DNA from 3 places in the Lysinibacillus sp. NPDC094403 genome. Region 2 is predicted to be linked to each of the others. Evidence: riboswitches for the same ligand, from Rfam matches in the RefSeq annotation. Region 2 holds a riboswitch; each other region holds the start of a gene.
What was found. A riboswitch is a leader RNA that binds a small molecule or an ion and turns the genes downstream of it on or off. The one in region 2 is predicted to bind cobalamin.
Positions count from the first base shown of each region.

Region 1: another riboswitch for cobalamin. It lies ahead of ACQKMV_RS09760 (glutaredoxin family protein); the one in region 2 lies ahead of ACQKMV_RS18280 ((2Fe-2S) ferredoxin domain-containing protein).
Region 3: another riboswitch for cobalamin. It lies ahead of ACQKMV_RS12480 (ABC transporter substrate-binding protein); the one in region 2 lies ahead of ACQKMV_RS18280 ((2Fe-2S) ferredoxin domain-containing protein).

Region 1 covers NZ_JBNNTL010000004.1:250,091-257,433, forward strand. Annotated here, with positions in the region: gene ACQKMV_RS09735 (sulfite exporter TauE/SafE family protein) at 1-183, shown strand, start outside; gene dut (dUTP diphosphatase) at 392-829, opposite strand; gene nrdF (class 1b ribonucleoside-diphosphate reductase subunit beta) at 841-1,809, opposite strand; gene nrdE (class 1b ribonucleoside-diphosphate reductase subunit alpha) at 1,797-3,890, opposite strand; gene nrdI (class Ib ribonucleoside-diphosphate reductase assembly flavoprotein NrdI) at 3,887-4,246, opposite strand; gene ACQKMV_RS09760 (glutaredoxin family protein) at 4,243-4,467, opposite strand; cobalamin riboswitch at 4,587-4,764, opposite strand; gene ACQKMV_RS09765 (hypothetical protein) at 5,624-5,836, opposite strand; gene ACQKMV_RS09770 (Lsa family ABC-F type ribosomal protection protein) at 6,289-7,343, opposite strand, start outside.
Region 2 covers NZ_JBNNTL010000014.1:99,174-106,516, forward strand. Annotated here, with positions in the region: gene cobK (precorrin-6A reductase) at 1-311, opposite strand, end outside; gene ACQKMV_RS18270 (sirohydrochlorin chelatase) at 308-1,222, opposite strand; gene cobJ (precorrin-3B C(17)-methyltransferase) at 1,237-2,907, opposite strand; gene ACQKMV_RS18280 ((2Fe-2S) ferredoxin domain-containing protein) at 2,912-3,283, opposite strand; cobalamin riboswitch at 3,422-3,608, opposite strand; cobalamin riboswitch at 3,964-4,148, shown strand; gene ACQKMV_RS18285 (energy-coupling factor ABC transporter permease) at 4,468-5,214, shown strand; gene ACQKMV_RS18290 (energy-coupling factor ABC transporter substrate-binding protein) at 5,216-5,488, shown strand; gene cbiQ (cobalt ECF transporter T component CbiQ) at 5,494-6,264, shown strand; gene ACQKMV_RS18300 (energy-coupling factor ABC transporter ATP-binding protein) at 6,264-7,100, shown strand.
Region 3 covers NZ_JBNNTL010000007.1:1,570-8,912, reverse strand. Annotated here, with positions in the region: gene ACQKMV_RS12490 (hypothetical protein) at 1-185, shown strand, start outside; gene ACQKMV_RS12485 (GTP-binding protein) at 686-2,626, opposite strand; cobalamin riboswitch at 2,807-2,994, shown strand; gene ACQKMV_RS12480 (ABC transporter substrate-binding protein) at 3,165-4,166, shown strand; gene ACQKMV_RS12475 (precorrin-3B methylase) at 4,221-4,910, shown strand; gene ACQKMV_RS12470 (S9 family peptidase) at 5,231-7,219, shown strand.

The DNA of each region.
Region 1 (7,343 bases), on a different contig from region 2:
TTTTACTACTTTACTGGCATTGTTAATTGGGGAATCGCCATTCCTGTTTCCATTGGCTCTATCGTTGGCTCGTTCTTAGGTTTAAAGATAATTCCTTTTATCAATACAAAATGGATTCAAGTTTTATTACCAATTATTTTTTTCTTACTGATTATTCAGGTCTTATCAGATTTATTGATATAAATCACTGTACCTGTTCCTGGACTAATTGTTGGATTTGTTGTTAAACTTCGCAATCCCATCCTCATTTAGTTTAATAAACAGATCAATGTTGAAAGGGAAAAATTAACTACATACGTATTAATAGAAATAAAAAAAGATTGAGTTCGGCACATACCAAACTCAATCCTTGGGGTCACTTCATTGAAAAATTACTTTCAAAATTTTAACCCTATTTTATACCACTCGCTCCAAATCCAGAAGTTCCACGAACAGTTTGAGATAATTCATTTACTTCTAGTAGTTGAATTGAAGGGACAAGCTGAATAACCATTTGGGCGATACGCATTGATTTTTCTACTTTAAATGTTTCTTTACCATGATTGATTAAAATAACACCGATTTCCCCTCTGTAGCCTTCATCTATTGTGCCTGGACTATTGAGAACTGTTACACTATGTTTTAATGCTAGTCCACTTCTCGGACGAATTTGAGCTTCCGTTCCTTTAGGTAATTCAATTTGTAATCCTGTTTTAATTAGTTTCGTTACTCCCGCTGGTATCTCTACTTCTTCAATTGAGTAGAGATCCATTCCAGCATCACCTGGATTGGCTTGCATAGGTAGTAATGCATCAGTGTGAATTCTTTTGATTTTTACTTCTAAGTTCATTATTTTCATCCTCAACGATTAAAATTAAATGTGTCATCTGTAATCGGTGCTACTTTTGCTTTCGCATAGGTAGAACCCTTTTGTGAAAAGAAATCATATGTGGAGCCTTCATTACGAATTCCATTCATAACAATAGGATTAACTTCTTCTTCTGGGAACATTGGATCGAAACCGACATTCATTAATGCTTTATTAGCGTTATACCGTACATAGGCTTTTACTTCAGGAGATAATCCTGTTTCCGCATAGATATCATCAGTATAATTCATTTCATTCTGATATAAATCCAGCAACAATTCATAACCCCATAATTGTAACTCTTCTTGTTTTTCTTTTGAAAATTGCTTAAATAGATTTTGAGCAAAAAATCCAACTGCTACACCATGGATTGATTCGTCGCGTAAAATAAGTGAAATAATTTCTGCACTGTTTCGTAGGAAACCTTGTCCTCCTAAGTACAGTGGGTAGAAAAAGCCTGAATAGAAAAGGAAAGATTCGAGCATAACGGACGAGAACATCGCTTTCCATAAACTCTCTGAATCGCCTTCTTCAATACCGTTATAAATATCCGCAATTTTATTTGCCTTATATTGTAGAAATTCATTTTTCTTTACCCATTCAAATAGCTCATCTATTTCTTCGTTTGTACAAAGGGTAGTGAATATATAAGAATAGGATTTGGCATGTATCGCTTCAAATGCATCAAAAACGGTTAGTACAGCCTTCTCTTGTAAATCATTTGTATAAGCAGCAACACGATTCATCCCTATATTTGTCTGAACGGTATCAAGTAAAGTTAATCCTGCAAATACTTTTTTATACGTATCTTGATGTTCAAAACTTTTCCACTGTTTGATATCTTTACTTACTGCAATTTCTTCAGGAAACCAAATTTGCTTCCATTGTTGATCCCAAAATATTTGTGCAAGTTCACTCGTTGCCTTATTCCAATTGACTGCCTCATAAATTATATTTGACATGCTACACACTCCTCTAAGCTTTGTAATCGTTGACGAACATAGTAAACGGACTTAATTCCCTTTACCCATGCATAAATGTATACCTTAGCCAATTGCTCTGTTGTCCAATTGTCAGTCACATAAAGCGTCATCGAAATACCTTGGTCAACGTGTTTTTGAGAAGCTGCGTATAAATCAATTAAGTCATAAGGATCAATATCGTATGCCTCTGCGTATAAATGACTGTTCTCATTTGTTAAATGAGGCATTGGATAAATTGTTCTACTATCTGCATAATCACGAACCTCTACACGCTCTGTACATGGAGATATAGAAGCAGTACAACTACGAATATAAGAAATACTACCAGTTGGTGCAATAGCCAAACGATATGAATGGAATAAACCATATTGCATAACATCTTGCTTTAAAACTTCCCACATCTTTTTCGTAATGATTGGAATATTTCCAAGTGCTTTTAACACAACAGGCGATAGTTCCTCTTCACTTTTATTTACATATTGATCAAAATAGCTACCTGAAGCGTAATCACTATCCTCAAATCGGTAGAAAGTTTCAGCTTTTGCTTTAGCCATCTCCATTGATGATTTGAGTGAATAAAAGTTCATCGCTTCCATAAAGCGATCCATAAAATCAATAGATTCCTTTGAGCCGTACATGATACCCTCAGTAACAAGATGACCATGAAGATTCATGCAACCAAGCCCTACTGAATGCATTAATTTATTTGCTTTTGCAACAGATGGTACATTCTTAATGTACGTCATTTGCGATACATTTGTTAATAAGTGCATGGCTGTATCGATTAATGTTTCGAAATCATTTACTTTACTTGCTGCATGGATATCAATTGACCCTAAGTTACACGATACATCTAACCCATATTCATTCGGTTCATCTTGGTTAGTAATGATACTTGTTTCTTGAACTTGCAAGATTTCTGTACATAAATTTGACATTTTTACACGACCGATATTTTTGAGCGGATGCACTTTATTGACATTATCATCAAAAATTTCAAACGGATAGCCCGATTCAAATTGCGCTTTTTTTACCTCTGTATAGAGTTTACGTGCATTCAAACGTTTAATTTTACGGATATTCGGATTATCTAGAAGTTCATAGTACATATCTGATATTGAAATTTCAGACATGCGTCTGCCATATTCTTTAAAAATATCGTATGGACTAAACAATACAATATCTTTATCACGTTTCATAAGATCGAAGAAAATACTTGGTATAATAATTCCTGTTGACAGTGTTGCGAGGCGAATTTTATCATCAGCATTTGGTTTTTTTGATGAAATGAAATTTTCTATGTCTGCATGGAAAATATTTAGGTAGACAACGCCCGAGCCATTTCGTTGTCCTAGTTGATTTGAATAACTGAAAGAGTTTTCCAACAGCTTCGCTACTGGGATTACACCACTTGCACGATTTAGTATCTCTTTAATTGGATCACCTAAAGGGCGTAAATCCGTTAAGTTTACCCCAACTCCACCACCAAGACGTGATAGCTCCAAACAATAACCAATATTTTCGGCAATACTATTCATGGAGTCATCCATTGATAATTTAAAGCAGCTTACTAATTCGCCACGGGCTTTCTTCCCACTATTTAATGCTGTTGGCGTTGCAGGCTGATATGCTTCCATCATCGCTTCAATAGAACGCTCTGCTAAAACGGTATCCCCTTGTGCTAAATATAAAGCAATAATGACAATACGATCCTCATATTTTTCTAAAATTTCTTCCCCGTCACGACTTTTCATTGCATAACTATCGTAAAACTTGCTCGCACTCATAAAAGATGGAAAACGGAAATTATAATCATATGCTTTCTTGTACAGTTTTTTAATAAATTCCATCTCGTACATATCGATAAATGCTTTCTCATAGTAGCCCTCTTCGACTAAATAGCGGATTTTTTCCTCGATATCAATAAAGTAACGCAAACGCACGTTGACATATTCTAAAAAATAGCGGCGCGTTGCTTCACGATCCTTTTCTAACTCTAGTAGACCAGTTGTACTATAACGATTCAGTACGTCATTATTAAGCTTTAAATATGTTTTCATCCCATTACCCTCGTTTCATAAAACGTTTGTATTGCTTCATAATCTGCTTGATTGCCTCTTAAATCTAGTTTCCGCACTAAGGGCACATGATAAGTTGCAGCAATTTTCTCACCGGCAGCTCCAAAAACATTATGCCCGAAATTACTATTGCCACTGGCAACTACACCCTTACAAAATTTCCTGTTGTTTTCTAAAAAACATGACACTTTTGAAGGGACATCACCTAAACCATCTGTGTAGGTGATTAAAAGGTAGGGCTCATTCAACACTAACCCATCAGAGAGTTCAATAGATTCCGCTGTTAATTTAGAAACAACATTCCGGACATTGCCTGTACGACTAGCATAAACAATCATATTGCAATCATCTCTATATGAGAAACAATCTCCTTAACATCTCCTATAAATGTTTCATTACTTTCTAAAACAGGCACACTTAAAAAACCTGCGTCAATAATTGTTTGCTTAGCTTGTTCATCGTGATCAATGTTTACAATTTCTGCTTCAAGTCCTACACGTTGTAGTTCAGATTTTACCCAAAGGCATTTTGGACAGATTGTTTTCGTATAAAGTTTCATATATATCCCTCTTTTCATAAAATAAAAAAGCTATCCCTTCGAGAGAGATAGCCTAAATGGAAACGTTAAAATACCAAAAAAACACATACGTTCCCATCTCTTAATCCCCGAAGAAATGATCAATTTGTTTTATATAGGCAGGTCTCCTGGCTTTGCTTCATTCTCTGATTTCCTTCCCATGCGAATGCACAGTGGCTTATATCATCGTCAGCTTCACAGTTGCGGGGACAGCGTCGGTATTGCACCGAACTTCTCTATTAAACTACATATAGTAGTACCTTTATAAAACGAACACAATATATTGTTGTTCAATAGAACTAAGTGTACCATCCTTCAAATAAAAAGTAAATCTAGATTAGAAACTTCTTTAATATGAGATTTTTCAATATTTTCTTTCACACTCTCAAAATACGATCTTAACAAATAATTAGCTGCACTAGACGACTTATTTAAAAAATTTCTAAAAAATATGAAGTTAAATTTATTGCTTATTTTACATTTACCTAAATGCAGTATCTTGTTTATCAATCAGGATTATCTCATTCCATCTAATTAAGAACTCTAATTTAATGTAACACTTATGTAAAAATTAATTTCTGAGGTGAATCAAATGTATTGTAACAGTCTAATAAAACCTTAAAGTTCCATCTATTAAGTCGTAATCAACAATTAGATCAATCGTAGATACAAAGTTATTATTTGAACTCCTTACATTAAAACAGTCCATATTCCAAAGAATAATAGACTGTTTTACCACTTCAATTTTTAAATGAATTTTACCGTACATATTACCTACAAATAGAATAATTCCTTAAAAAATTCAGGAGCTGAATTTACTTTAAATTGAGGATTATATTTTGAAAATAGTTAATATAATTTAGCGCAGTTAAAAGATTATTTTCTCTATGATAGTCCCTAAAACTATCATAGACTTCTTTTACTTTACCATTTATTGAATTACAAAAGAAACTATTAACTTCTGGATCCTCTAATTATTCAATTTTCTATTTATAACATATTAGAAAAAACATTTCTAATCCAGGCATTTTCTCTACTTTAATAAGCAATGTCATTCTATAGTCAAATGCCAAGTTGTTTCATTTTGCATTCCATTTAAATGTTCACTTCTTTTATATTTTTTTCATCTATAATCACTTTATAAAGTCTGATCTTCATTATTACTTATTGACCCTACCAGCTCACGTTTTATATTCAAATAGGCATAAGTAATATTCTTATTATGATCCGTATTATCTCGAATTAACTTTTTTACATAATTTTGCAATGAAATAAAATTTTCATTATATAGGCTGTTCATAATTTGCTGTCTTAACTGATTCTCATAATACGAGATTGAATGTGACGTCATCTAGTTCACTCCTATTTAGTTCATAAAAAAACATCTTTCCATTATGATTTCATGTTTTCGCAAAGCAAACTATTGCCGCTATACTGGTTGGTGTAATGTGTAACGGTACTAACTTCGTCCATTAGTGGTGTTTTTAACAGTTTGATTTATGCCCTCATAGAGCTTTTGTCGGTCATTCTAATTATTTCTATTATCGTTGCAATGAGTATGGTCATGATGACTTCTAGTATGCTTTAAAGTTTGATTAAAAATACATCGCTAAACCCATTTTATACGAAAAATAAAAGAATCCATTTTGAAAAAAGATTAATCAAAATGGATTCTTCTCTAGCAGATATTTATTTTTAGGTCTTCATAAAAGGTTTGATTATTTTAGCAACGTTCGTCAACTAAAGCATCATATAGTTTAATGAGCAGATTTACTAATTATACCTTCAGTTCTTCATATTTAACTACAGAGATATAGTTTTTGTTGCAATTGTTTGTTGAAATGCCTGATCATGCTCAACAAAAACCATTGTTGGATTAAATCTTTGAATAAGCTCTTCAATCTGCATGCGCGAATAAATATCAATAAAATTTAACGGTTCGTCCCAAATATATAAATGAGCTTTTTCACATAAACTTTTGGCTATAAGCAATTTTTTCTTTTGTCCGCCGGAATAATGAGCTATATCTTTCTCAAATTGAATTCGATCAAAATCCATCTTACGTAGGATGGATTTAAATAACGTTTCATCGATCTCATGCTCTGCAATAAAGTCCGATAACAGTCCCTTTAAATGAGAAGTATCTTGTTGGACATAGGAAATAATGAGGCCTGAACCTACATTCATTGTGCCTGTATGCTGGATCGGATTTCCTAGAATTAGTTTTAGGATACTACTTTTTCCGCTCCCATTCTTTCCATCAAGTACAATTCGGTCACCTTGTTCAACTTTAAAGCTAATGGGCTTATTCACTATTTGGTCATCATACTTAACAGACACATCCGCCAAAACAATTAATTCATTTGACTGATATTCCAATGGTTTTAATTTTAATGACTCCGTCTTTTCCACATTTTTTAGCAGTTTTGACTTTTCCTCAATAGCTTTTTGTTGCCTTGATTGAATGTTCTTTGCTCTCTTCATCATCTTTGCCGCTTTATGTCCTACAAAACCTTTATCCAACTTAGAACCCGAATTCGTTGTCCCATTTTTGGAAGCTTCCACTTGATTAGACCAACCTGCTGAACGCTTTGAAGACTGTGTTAATCTCCCAATGTCTTTTTGTAGACGCTGATTTGTTGCCTCTTCATGTTCCTGCTGTCTATCAAAATTTAACTTCCAAGAAGAATAGTTACCACTTTGAACTTCAATATTTGCCCTATTTATAGATAAAATATGGTCAACACATCCATCTAAAAAGGTTCTATCATGTGAAATTAATATAAACCCTTTCTTCTTCCTTAGATAATCAGAGACCATCTTTCGTGCATCAGTGTCCAGATGATTGGTCGGCTCAT
Region 2 (7,343 bases):
GCATAATGCTCATGTGCACGTTCATAGCGAATATACGGAACATTCGCTTGCTCAGCTGCCGCCATCGCATTTTTTGAAGCTTCTTCAGCAAATGGATGAGAGGCATCTACAACTAAACGGTACCCTCGCTCTGTGATAATCGTCGCCATTTCCTCCGCCGTTAATCGACCGACTAAATGAGGAAGGCCTACTTCTGCAAGGCTTGAAGCGGCTGATTCAGTAACGACCGTAGCCGTCACAGCATAACCTGCTGACTGTATTTCAAGTGCTAGATTCCTAGCATCGCTCGTCCCTGCTAACATGAAAATCATTTCACTGGCTCCTCTTCATGGTGGTGATGATGGTCATGGTCGTGATCATGCTCGTGGTGATGGTGGTCATGGTCATGATCGTGATGGTGATGATGATGCGCATGTCCATGCACTGCCGCATAAGCACGATAATTTTCTAAATCTTGCTTACCTGTTGATGTACCATTTACAGCTTGCTCAATACGCTCTAATAGCACATTTTGCAAACGCTCATGATAGCCAAAATAGTTGGCAATTTGAATATCACAGTCAGCATATTTTTCGTTAAATTGCTTACACATACCATTCATACGTTCCATTAGGATACCTGTGAATAAAAAGTACGGTAGCATAATGATTTTTTTAGCACCAAGTTTCACACAGCGCTCAATTCCTTCTTCAACACGTGGATCTGTAACACCCATAAAAGCGCTTTCTACATACTGAACCGGGAGTTTTTCCCATAATAGGCGTGTAATTTTATAAAAATCACCATTTGCAGCTGGGTCACTGCCGCCTCTTGCAATTAATAAAATGGCAGTATCCTGATGTTCTTCTTCAGCATTAAAGCCGATTTCTGCTAAACGGTCTTCTAAAATAGCGAATATTTCGTCATGGATTCCGATTGTTTGACCGTATGTGAACGTTATATTTGGATAATGCTCACGTGCATGTTCGATTTCTGCTGGAATATGTAGTTTTGAATGTCCAGCATGAAGAAGAATAATCGGAATTACATGTACCTCTGTAGCACCCTTTTTCACACAGTTCGTAATACCTTCTTCAATATTTGGCGAAGCGAACTCTAAAAAACATGTTTCTACTAAAAAGTTATCATCAATGCGAGGTGTCATTTGCTCGATAAACGTGCGTACCTCATCATTTCCTGCAGCTAAACGGCTCCCGTGGCCGACAAATAAAATTGCTTTCATCTCATTACTCCTCACTAGTCGCCGCATGGAGCTGGCTCTACTTTTATTTTTGAAGACATATCCTGATACGTAAAATGTAGGATCTTTTTCACACGCTTGAAGTATTTAAACAAACGTTCATTTGGATGCGCATTTGCTTTATATTCTTCGATAATGTCGGTGATAAGTGGTATGAGCTGTTCAGGCTCTAGCCCCTCCACAACTGGCTGGGCCGCATGTGCTGTACGACCAACCGGCTTGGCACCTATAAAAACATCAAATTTACTTTTACGATAAACAATTCCAATATCATCGAATACCGCTCGATAACACGCCATACCGCAGCCGTTAAAGCCAATATTTAATGTTTTCGGTAACGACATACCACCAAGCTTTGCTTGAATCTCTTCAGCATACGGAATCGAATCGTACTTTTCTCCATAACAGAAGTCACAAGCCTTTAACGATAACACGTCACCAAGTGGTGCTAGTAAAAAGCCCACTTCACGAAGCTTTGCTGTAATCTCTTCAGGTTCAGACGTTGGAATTTTTAAATGAATTTGATGGTCAGGTGTATACTCCATCGTTCCTTCCTCACCAACTACCTCAGCTAACGTCATCATTTGTTGAGGAGTAAAAAACTTATTGGCTACTCCTGGACTAACAGCTAATTCAAAAACAGATTCGATTTTTTGTTGAACGAGCTTAGGTGTTACTTTCACAGCGCTCGTTCCCTTCACCATTGCAAGAGCAGCTGTCGCCAATTCAAGTGACGATTTTTTAGACTTTGGTTGTGGTGTTATATCTAAACTGGGCTTAATACGATTGGCATTAGGATCTGTCGCAAAATCATTACGCGCTGCTCCTGTTTCTTGATTCATCGCCCATGGTTCATTTTCTTCCTTAAGTCGTTGATGTGGTCGTAACGGTTGTTTTTCTTCACCAAGTGTATATTTGCGCTGATAACCACGTGGCGTAATCATTTTATTGTCGTAGAAGAATGTTGTTGAATTCCCGATAATAACTGTAGTTAACATGCCGATATCATGTTCAAGCATTTCTGCTAAAGTCGTCATCGTAATTTCCTGACGGTCACGATATGCGCTTTTCACAAGTCCAACCGGCGTATCTGGTGAACGATATTCTAATAAAATTCGTTGTGCCTCAACGATTTGTCTCGTACGACGTCCACTTTTTGGGTTATAAAGTGCAATAACAAAATCCGCCATTGCTGCTGCTTCTACTCGCTTTGCAATTAAATTCCAAGGCGTTAAGTGGTCACTTAAACTAATGGTACAGGCGTCATGCATAATCGGAGCACCTAGTAAACTTGCACACGAATTAATAGCAGAAATACCTGGAACAATTTCTACCTCGACACCAGTTGCTTCCGTCCAGCCTAGCTCGATTAAAACCTCATACACTAATCCTGCCATTCCATAAACACCAGCATCACCGCTGGAAATAACAGATACAATACTTCCAGCCTCCGCTTGGCGCACAGCTTCCTGTGCTCGCGAAACTTCCTCTGTCATACCAGTACTAATAATCGACTTTGCGCTAACTAAATCCTGAATAAGTTCAACATAAGTTTTATAGCCTATGATCATATCACTTTGTTGTAGTGCCTCCACAGCACGATTCGTAATATGTTTAAAATCTCCAGGGCCAAAGCCAACTACGAAAATCTTACCTTTTTGCGCCATTTTGTTACCCCTCTTTCACCTTTTCAATACCTTTAATGGCTGTTGTCTGTGCTGTACGTTGTAACGAACCTTCACGCAATGTAAAGACATGCTCATTATGTAACGCTTCATGATTTAGATCTTGCACAAGTGCCTTCGCATGCTCCGTTGTCGGCACGCGATACCAATTCCCTTGAGGATAAGCAATGACAACACAAGCATCCTTACACCTGCCATTACATCGGGTCCTCGTTGTATGTATTTCCTTATCAAGTGCTAGCAATTGTATTTCATCACGGATTGCCTGTGTAATGTCCTCTGCATCTTTTTTCATACAGCTACTACCGTTGCAAATAAAGAGATGCGTTTTCATCCCCTCTAAATTCCATGTTGTCATAATCGTTCTCCCCTCATTTGCTTTTAGGAAAAAGAAAAACCTTTACTCTAGACGAAGAGTAAAGGTTTAGTAGAAGCCAAATAAAAACGAATATATAAGAGTACTCGCTTTCGCTTCAACTTCTCCCTCCGAAAAGTTTGCATGCAGCATCACATAAGCAGGTTTCCTGACTTAAGCTTCCTTTTACTTTCGCACCTTCCCATTTTTTATAAATGGTGGCCTTTGCGATTTCATCAGCTATTACAGTAGCGGGGGCTGTATCGGATTTTCACCGAATTCCCTATTATCTTGAAAATATTCAAGCACTTATGGACGTTTTATATGAATTTAGTTTTAACTTCTTTCAGCAAGTATCCAAACATCCGCTGAAAGAAGTTAAAGCCTCCGGCGGATGTCACAAAATCGGAAAGGAGTTCTTTATGCAAGCACAAAGCCGATTCCGGACGCAATTATGCCGTGGCATAATTGATTTTGATAAAACTGTTTCTATCATAGCTTATTTTTTTAAAATTTCAATATTTCTTTCTTAATTTGTGACATTTTTATTAATTATTTTTAGAAAAATGTGACATTCCTTTTCTATTTATCCGAATTTTCGACATAGAGACTAAATTAAAAATTTTTTCACAAAAAGTATAGCATATTTATGGAACATCATGTTACACTTTGTCGTGAAATCTCACAACTTCATCTTTTTCGGTGCGAATTGTTCAGCATTTCGCTTAAAAGGGAAGCCGGTTTAAATCCGGCGCGGTCCCGCCACTGTACTAGGGAGTTTTATAGATTATGTCACTGTCCAAAGGATGGGAAGGCCTATAAAACGTTGAACTAAAGCCAGGAGACCTGCCGAAAAATATGTGATCGTTTCAACCTACGAGGATGGGTGTGCGGCTTAGCAGATTAGAACTTATTTGCTTTTTTAGCTATGCACTTTTCCACAAACGGAGAAGTGCTTTTTTTTCATTTAGAAGAGACTCCATCTCAAGGTAGTAGATGAGTACAGATATGGTTCCAGCCGGACCAAAACACCTAATGAATGAAAAAAAGCCTCCGGCGGATGTCACGGATTTTGAAAGGAATGAATTGTGCTTGCACAATTCAAAATCCGGACGCAATTACGCCAAGGCGAAATTGTATCGATCGCATACTAATTCGAAAAATTTTAATGTGAGGAGGAGAGATTTTTGAAATTCTCAGGTTGGAAGCTTAGTTATTTCTTATTGGCATTTTTATTCGTGCCAGATCGTGCATTTGCGATGCATATTATGGAGGGCTTTTTGCCAATCGAATGGGCAATTTTTTGGTGGGTCGTATCAATTCCATTTATTATTTTAGGATTACGTTCTATTCGAAAAACCATTGATGAAAATCCTGAAACAAAAATGATATTAGGTCTTTCGGGTGCCTTTGCCTTTGTGCTATCAGCTTTAAAAATCCCTTCTGTAACAGGAAGTTGCTCACACCCAACAGGAGTTGGGCTTGGGACAGTTCTTTTTGGACCATTAGCGATGAGTGTTATCGGGACAATCGTATTATTATTCCAAGCTTTACTTTTAGCTCATGGTGGACTTACAACTTTAGGTGCTAATGCCTTTTCTATGGCAATTGCTGGTCCTATTATTGCTTATTATGTTTTTAAGGGCTCTCAAAAAATGGGGTTATCATTTTCAGTAGCCGTATTCTTAGCAGCAATGCTTGGTGATTTAGGTACATATGTTGTCACTTCTGTACAATTAGCACTTGCCTTCCCTTCTGAGGTCGGTGGCTTTATGGCTTCATTCACAAAGTTTGCTGGAATTTTCGCGTTAACACAAATTCCTCTTGCTGTTAGTGAAGGAATATTAACCGTTATCGTTATGAACTTCTTGAAGAAATACAATGTAAGTGAATTAAAAGCTTTACGTGTTTTCTCAGCAAAGGAGGTACACTAACATGAAAAAAAACTTACTGCTCATAGCAATTGTTGTGTTATTAGCAATCGTTCCCCTATTTATTCAAAAAGGTGCAGAATTCGGAGGGGCTGATGGCGAAGCGGAAGCAGCGATTAGTGAAATAGATGCAAGCTACGAGCCATGGTTTGAAAGCTTTTGGGAGCCACCAAGTGGTGAAATTGAAAGCTTATTATTCGCACTACAAGCTGCTATTGGCGCTGGATTTATCGGCTATTTCATCGGCTTAATGCGCGGCAAACATAAAGAGGGTTAAACGCTATGTTACTCATTGATAAGTATGCTTATATGAACAAACTAGCGTCTGTTCATCCGCTAGAAAAAATGACGTTATCCCTTGGACTACTTTTATTGTCGCTTATCATGAGAGATGAACGAATTTCACTCATTACATTTATTGTGATGAGTGCTTCTATCATTTTAGGCGCAAAAATCCCTACAAAATATTATGCAAAATTACTATTGCTACCAGGATTCTTTTTACTATCAAGTTTAGTATCAATTTTAATTTCTATAGCGCGATCAACTAGCACGCTACCAACGCACATTTGGTCATTTTCACTTAATAGTTGGACGATTTTTATCGGCAGTGCGAGCCTCGTGACAGCTCAACAGCTTTTTTTCATCGTCCTTGGCAGCATCAGCTGTTTGTATTTTTTAATTCTCACAACATCAGTCCAATCTATTTGTTACGTCCTACGACAATGGCGACTTCCTACTCTATTTGTAGAGTTAGTAGAGCTAACGTATCGGTTTATTTTTATCTTTTTAGACAGTATGCAAAAAATTCATCTTGCCCAGCAGGCTCGTCTAGGATACAGCTCCCCTATGCAGTGGCTTCGCTCAGTATCAATGCTGATTGCAGCTTTACTTGCTGAGATGTTCCAACGAAGTCGTGAGTTAAACAATGCGATGGAAGCACGTGGTGGCGAAACTGTCTATTGGCAGGAGAATGTTACCTATAGCATGAAAAACTGGCTAGGTATTTCTGCTATTTTTATACTCCTCATCATTTATGGAGGTTTTTTCTGATGACAGACTTATATTTTGAATTAACACATTTATCCTACGCTTACGCAGATGGAACTCATGCCTTAACAGATATTACACTTCAGATTCCAAAGGGAAAAAAAATTGCTTTGCTTGGTCATAATGGGGCTGGAAAATCAACATTATTTCAGCATCTGAATGGAATTTTGAAACCTACCGCTGGAAGTATATCTTTTTGTGGCAAAGAACTTAATTATAGTAGAAAAGCATTAAAAGAATTACGTCAACAGGTTGGTATTGTATTTCAGGATGCTGACAACCAGCTTTTTTCTGGTACAGTGAAGCAGGATATTGCATTCGGACCATTGAATCTTGGCTGGACAACTGAAAAAATTGAAGAAAAAATTACATGGGCTGTCGCTCAAACCGAAGTTGAAGCATTGTTAGATAAACCCATACATTTTTTAAGTGTTGGACAGAAAAAACGTGTCGCTATGGCAGGAGTACTTGCAATGGAACCATCTATTTTATTATTAGATGAACCGACAGCTGGACTAGATAATTATTATAGTGCACAAGTTTTACAGTATTTAGCTACGTTAGAGAACGGTGAACGAACAATTTTACTGGCAACCCATGATATCCCATTAGCCTATGAATGGGCAGATCAAATAATCGTGATGGAAGCTGGGAGAATTATTTATAATGGGGATCCTGTTAAAATGTTCTATCAAGCGGATCTGCTTGAGAAAGCCCATCTTGAACGCCCATGGGTCTTTGAAATGGCCATTGCCTTACAAAATAAAAATCTATTTGAGAAAAACATCAAAATGCCTCGTTCGAAGGAAGATTTACACAGACTTATTGAGCAGCTGTAAGATAATTTTTGGCCCTAGTTGATACTTTTCAATTGCGACTGAACCATCTCCTACGCTAATTTAACAAAGCTGTAGGAATGGTAGAGGTTGCCTGTATTATCTCCCTTCTACATATTTTTATCATCTGTAAAATATAATGGAAATATATAGAATGGTACCTTTGGGAATATATATACAATTTACGAAACTTTTCTATTACTCATTCGTATTAGTATAGATGACCCAATTATTTAAGACATCCAA
Region 3 (7,343 bases), on a different contig from region 2:
ATTTAAACTGGCACCCACGTGGTAACGGTCATGAGCTATTGTTAGCATTGATTGATAAATTGCAACTATTGAAAAGTCGACCTGGCAAGGTTTTAATTGATTTTTCTAATTCCCATAGCTACGTTCTAGTGGAACCTTCATATCGCATGTTCAAACAGGCACAGAAAAAAGTACAAGCTTTATAAATTGAATTAGCACGAGATGAAGAAGAATACCCGCGAAAGCAGAGCAAATACCCGCGATAGGGAGTAGAATACCCGCGCGAAGCAAGAGAATACCCGCGGAAGCAGAGTAAATACCCGCGCGAGGGCAGAATATCCGCGGAAACAGAGCAAATACCCGCGAAAGGAAGTAGAATACCCGCGCGAAGCAAGAGAATACCCGCGGAAGCAGAGCAAATACCCGCGAAAGGAAGTAGAATACCCGCGCGAAGCAAGAGAATACCCGCGGAAGCAGAGTAAATACCCGCGCGAGGGCAGAATATCCGCGGAGGCAGAGCAAATACCCGCGAAAGGAAGTAGAATACCCGCGGAAGCAGAGCAAATACCCGCGAAAGGGAAGAGAATACCCGCGCGAGCGCAGAATACCCACGCGAAGCAAGAATCCCCACGATAGCACAGTAAATCCCCACGAAACATAAAAAACAGGACAATGATATATAACAAATCATGTCCTGTTTTTAAATTTACTTAATACAATGCATAGCTTCCTCTGCTTCATGCCATGGAACGGAGTAGCCCTTGCCTTTTGCACAAAAAATGCTAGAAGATGTATATTCAGGGTCGGCGTTCTTATCGTAGCCAATTTGCGCAATAATGTCTTCTGTATTGTGACACATATCATAACCATCAAATTGTAGAGAAAGTACGCCCTTACCATTGGTGTAGGCGGCAAAGGTTGTACTGTAGCTCATAAATGTTGCGACAGGGGCTCGGCCAGTTAAAATCGCATCATTTTCAGTTAAGATTGGCGCGTCAAATGTACCAGCAGCTTGCTGAATGTCGGTCATCATGCGACCAATAAAATCACTAGGCGCTTTGAGCTTAAAGCGGTAATAGGGCTCTAGTAATACATTTTCTGCTTGCTCCAGCCCTTGTCGTAATGCACGGAATGTTGCCTCGCGGAAATCGCCACCGTCAGTATGTTTAATGTGTGCGCGTCCCGTTAAGAGAGTGAAGCGAATATCTGTCACAGGAAAACCGGTTAACAGCCCATGATGATCGCGCTCAAATAGATGTTTTTCAATGAGTCGTTGATGCCCAACAGATAAATCATCCGCGTGACATGCATTGACAAATGTATTACCAGTACCGCGAGTATTTGGCTCCATTAATAAATGTACTTCTGCATAATGCTTTAATGGCTCAAAATGACCATAGCCTGTCACGGTTGTTGTGATCGTTTCCATATATAAAATCTGTGGTTCGCTAAATGAGATATCTAGCGAGAAGCGTTTGTTAAGCACGTCAATAAGAACCTCGAGTTGGATGACACCCATAATATGAACATGAATTTCTTGGAATTTTTCTTGCCATAGTACACGTAATGATGGTTCTTCTGCTTCGAGTGTGCGGAAAATCTTTAAAACTTCTTTTATATGCTGATCGCCCTCATATTGTACTTTCGCTTGTAATGTAGGTACTAATTCATAGGGCTGCGGGTTACCGGAATTGCCAATGATATTTCCAATGTTGGCTTCACTAAGCCCTTTAACTGTGAAAATTTCCCCAGCTTCGACCTCTTGAGCTGTTTCATAACGACTGCCATTGTATTGCCGAATTTCAGTCACTTTTTCTGTTACATTTCCAAATGAAAATTCATCACGCACATGCAACGTTCCCTGCAATGCCTTTAAAAAAGTTAAACGTTGATGTCCATCATGACGAATTTTAAACACCTCACCTTGGAACGGGGCATCGTTATGAAAATGTGTCTTTGTAAGTAGGGGAAGCTGTGCTAGGAATTCCTTTATCCCAATATCTTTTAAGGCAGAGCCAGTAAAACACAAAAAGGCCTTTTCCTGTTTAATCATCGTTTGTAAATGAGAAAGGCAGCTAGAGCTATCCAATGTCTCATTAAGAAAAGCATCTAAAAGCTGCTCATCACGTTCGGCAAGCCATTCCATCATCGAATAAGGAACATAGTCGGAACGGAGCGGTTCATCTACGAGTAGTACATCCTCAGAGCAATCCTTATGAAGCTGTGCCATAACGGCTTTAACATCTGCCCCTTCACGGTCAATTTTATTGATAAAGAAAAAGGTTGGGACGTGATATTGGCGTAAAAGTTGCCACACTGTTTCAGTATGACCTTGTATTCCTTCAACCGCACTAACAATAATAATGGCATAATCCATAACTCGAATGGCACGCTCCATCTCTGGGGAGAAATCGACGTGTCCTGGTGTATCGATTAACGTATATGTATCGTTTCCAATCGTCATGCGACCTTGCTCCGCAAAAATTGTAATGCCTCGCTGACGCTCTAATTCATGATTATCTAGAAATGTGTCCTGGTGATCTACTCGCCCGCGGGCTTGAATACTGTTTGTATGAAATAGTAACTGCTCAGAAAATGTTGTTTTTCCTGCGTCAACGTGAGCGAGTACTCCAATTGTTACATGCATAAAAAAATCCTCGTTTCTATTAATTCATTTATCAACATTGTAACAGAATTGGATTGAAAAATATTTCGTATAAAAATAGTTAGTATTTATGTCTGAATAGTGTTAATATATTTATGATTATATTTTTTAATATTTTCATGAGATTCTGAATCTACTAATCTTTCAATATCATTTACAACAAAATAAAAACGACCTATTGGTGCAAATGATCTTTGTCATTTGCTTAAAAGGGAAATCGGTGCAAATCCGATGCTGTCCCGCAACTGTAAATGGGGAGTCTATACGAGATGCCACTGTAGCCAACGCTATGGGAAGGGGTATAGATGATGAACCTAAGCCAGGATACCTGCCAATTAGTATTTTTTTTACTTAAACCACGAGGATGGGGATAGTGAACAGGTTGAAGAACCTTTCTTTCACTATGCTAACCTCTTGGAAACAAGGGGTTTTTTTTTATGCCCTTTTCTAAAACCGAACTTGGTAGTAAAGAAGTCTATTGATTTCTTTCTATATATTTAACAACAAAGGAGAAGAGGACATGAAGAAATGGAAACACCTGTGGTTTGTCTTTGCTATAGCATTGATCGCTGTACTAGGCGCGTGTAACTCAAAGGACAAACCAGAATCTGCAGCAAAAGGTGAGAAGGTTGAGCCATCACAAGCTGAAACGACAGAAGTAACAATTGAAAATAATGGAACAACACAAGTATATAAGGAAGCACCTAAAAAAGCGATTAGCTTAAATCAACACGTAACAGAAATTATGCTGGCTTTAGGTTTAGAAAATTCAATGGTAGGGACGGCATACTTAGATGATAAAATTTATGAGCCCCTGCAAGCTGCCTACGATAAAGTGCCTGTAATAGCTGAAAAGTATCCTTCTAAGGAGCAAGTAATTGATGCAGGAGCAGACTTTTTATACGGTGGTTGGAAAAGCGCCTTTGGAGAGAAAGGTGTTGGTACACAGGAAGAGCTTGAGGCATTAGGGATTCACAGTTATTTACATACTGCCTCAAATATGACGAAACCAACTTTAGAAGATATTTTCACAGATATTCGAAATATCGCAAAAATTTTCCGCGTTGAGGATCGTGGAGAAGCATTAATTAAGCAAATGACAAAAGATGTAGATGCTGTCCGTGCGAAATTACCGCAAAATGAAAAAGAACTACGTGTTTTAGTGTTTGACAGTGGTGATAAAGATGTCTTTACCGCTGGCCAAAACTTCATGAATGAGCTTGTAACTATTGCTGGCGGTAAAAATATTTTTGGTGATGTGGAATCAGGATGGACTACGGTGTCAAAAGAGGATGTAGTAGAACGAAATCCAGAAGTTATTGTTGTCGTTGATTACGGAGAAACAACGGCGGAAGAAAAAATTAATTTCTTAAAAAATGATCCAGCTTTAAAAGAAACGGAAGCTGTAAAAAAAGAACGCTTTGTGATCTTACCGCTTTCTGCTGCGTCAGAAGGGGTTCGTGCTGCAGAGGCTATTCAAATTTTGGCAAAAGGCTTCTATCCGGATAACTTTGAAAACTAGAAAAAATATGGGGCTAGCGTTTTGCTAGCTCTCTTTTCATAAGGAGAATTATTTATGAATGCATTTCGTAAAAATATACCCGACAAAACATTTGCAAAACTAAACAATAATGGAGATTTTACTCGTCTTGCCGTAAGCCCAGGTATTATTAATAAGCATTATTCTCCGGCACAATTTCAAACAATTGCAAAGGTTGTAGGGGAAACTGGTGCAATCAAATACTCCGCATCTTACAGTATAATATTATCAATTCCAACAGTAGATGTAACAGATGCAACTAAAGAGCTACAAGACGCTGGTCTGTATGTGGCAAAGCAAGGGTCAAGTGTGGCTATGAAGGCTTGTGATTTTTGCGATGGTGATAAGATGGAGGCAGCCCCAATTACTGAACAGCTATATCATTCATTAGAAGGGTTAACTGTCCCAACAAGATTACGTTTAAATGTAAATGGCTGTGCCTCTGCCTGTTATAATGCGGTTTATGATGATATTGGGCTTGTCTACCAAAAGGATAGCTTTGATGTCTATTTAGGGGCAGTGCCAATGGGTCCGAATGCACAAGCCGGGACTCTGTTTGCAAAAAGGGTAGGAGTGGAGCATATTGAAGATTTTTTAAAGCAAATCATTGAGCTCTATAAGGAACATGCACGTCCGAATGAACCTTTTTATAAATTTTATCGCAGAACAAATTCTGAGGATTATTGGGAAATGTTAAAAAGTAAGACCATCAAAACGGGAGTGTGATTTGCGTACCGACTGAGTACTTACCTGGGAGCGTCCGACGAGCTGCTTCATCCGCATCTTGTTCTACCCGATAAAATGCTTATGTCGTTACTCAAATGGGTGAACAACCACTTATCCCAGAATCAATCTTGAAATAAATTCTATCCGTAGCTCTTCGTAATTATTGCGAAGCAGCTACGGTTTTTTAATTGTACTACATACTATTGTAAAATCCTCTCTGGGATAAAAAAACAATTTCTTCTTTAAAAGCAGGAATAATACTTAGGGCGTCGAAATATTCTACAAAGTAATGAAATTTCAGCACAAAGGGGATATAAAATATGACATCGAAACAAGGGATAAAACCAGAAGATCTATACCAATTAAAATCCGTGTCAGATCCACAAGTATCACCTGACGGAACAGAAGTTGTGTATGTAGAGACTCGTATTGATGAGAAGAAAAAGGACTACGTGTCTAATTTATTTTACATAAACTTAAATGAAAAAAATTCACAACAATGGACATTTGGTGAAGATAAAACGAATTCACCTGTTTGGTCTCCAGATGGCAGTAAAATCGCATTTGTATCAACGAGACATGGCAAGCCACAAATTTTTGTGCTTTCTAAAGCAGGTGGGGAAGCGAAACAACTTACTAATTGTAAAAACGGTGCGACATCGCCTACTTGGTCTCCATGTGGTAAGAATATAGCTTTCTCAGTAAAGTTAGGAAAAAATGATAGCATTTATGATAAAGCTGAAAATGATAAGAAAGAAGACAAAGAACTAAAACCACTTGAAGTAGAAAAGATGAAATATAAATCAGATGTTGCTGGGTTTATTGATATGGAGCAATTTTCTCAAATTGCCATCGTCAACCTGGAATCTGGTGAATTAGAGCTAGTTACGGAAGGGAAACATAATTTACAGCTTGGTACATGGTCTCCAAACGGTAAATATCTTTCTTACATTGCGGACTTAACAGAGGATCAAGACTTTTCATTCATATGTGATATCTACTTATTAGATTTAGAAACGAAACATGGTCGCAAGCTAACAGAAGGAACAGGGGTGTTTTACCAAACATCATGGTCACCGAATAGCCGCTACGTATCTTATGTTGGAAATGAAAGAGAATTTGAAAATGCAACACAAGCAAAGCTCTGGATATATGATTTGGAAAATAACAATACGACATGTGTAACGAGTGAATTTGACGCTCCTGTTGGTGATTTTGTTGTCGGTGATTTCCTTCAAGGTGTTGTTGCTCCGCGCGTCCAATGGTTGGAGGATAATAAAAGCTTTTACTTCCAAGTAACTGATCACGGAAATACAGCTATTTATTTTGGCAATCTATCTGGCGAATTATATCCGGCTATTAATGATGATCAGTATGTCTATGGTTTTTCACTTGATCATAAAAATGATAGAGCGGTAGTTGCAATCAGCACTACTACAAATCCTGGCGATCTTTTTTACGTAAATTTAAATACTGGTGAAAAAGAACAGCTTACGAAAGTAAATGAAGAATTTTTAAAGACGAGAGAATTATCTGTTCCAGAAGCAATTGAATATGTAGGGGCAGATGGCTGGAAAGTAAGCGGCTGGATGATGAAACCTATTGGCTATGAGGAAGGGAAAAAGTATCCACTTATTCTTGAAATTCATGGTGGTCCGCACGCTATGTATGCCAACTCCTATTTTAACGAATTCCAAATCCTTGCTGCTCAAGGTTATGCAGTTCTCTATACGAATCCTCGTGGAAGCCATGGATACGGTCAAAAATTTGTTGATGCGGTTCGTGGTGATTATGGTGGCAATGATTATAATGATCTAATGGCCGCTGTTGATTATGCATTGAAGCATTATGATTTCATTGACAAAAACCGTCTCGGCGTTACAGGTGGGAGCTATGGGGGCTTCATGACAAACTGGATTGTCGGTCATACAAATCGCTTTAAAGCCGCTGTTACGCAACGTTGCATTTCTAACTGGATTAGCTTTTACGGTGTAAGTGATATCGGCTACTACTTCAATGACTGGCAAATCCAAGCGGGACTAGACGATATAGAGAAGCTATGGAATCATTCGCCCCTGAAATATGTAGACAATGTGGAGACGCCACTGTTAATTTTACACAGCGAAAAAGACTATCGCTGTCCGATTGAGCAGGCAGAGCAATTATTTATCGCCTTAAAACATCGTAAAAAAGAAACAAAATTTGTTCGCTTCCCTGAATCTAATCATGAACTTTCTAGAAGCGGAAAACCAACGTTAAGAATCAATAGATTAGAATATATTAGGGATTGGTTTGTGGAATATCTATAAGAGAAATATTGGTGGCCAAAGAAGTGAAAATATTTCTTTGGCCATCTAGTATTTTTACATGCCTTGTTTAACAAAGGCTGTTTTCGTAAAGATTGTTGCTCTTCAACTTACGGTGCAGTCTAGT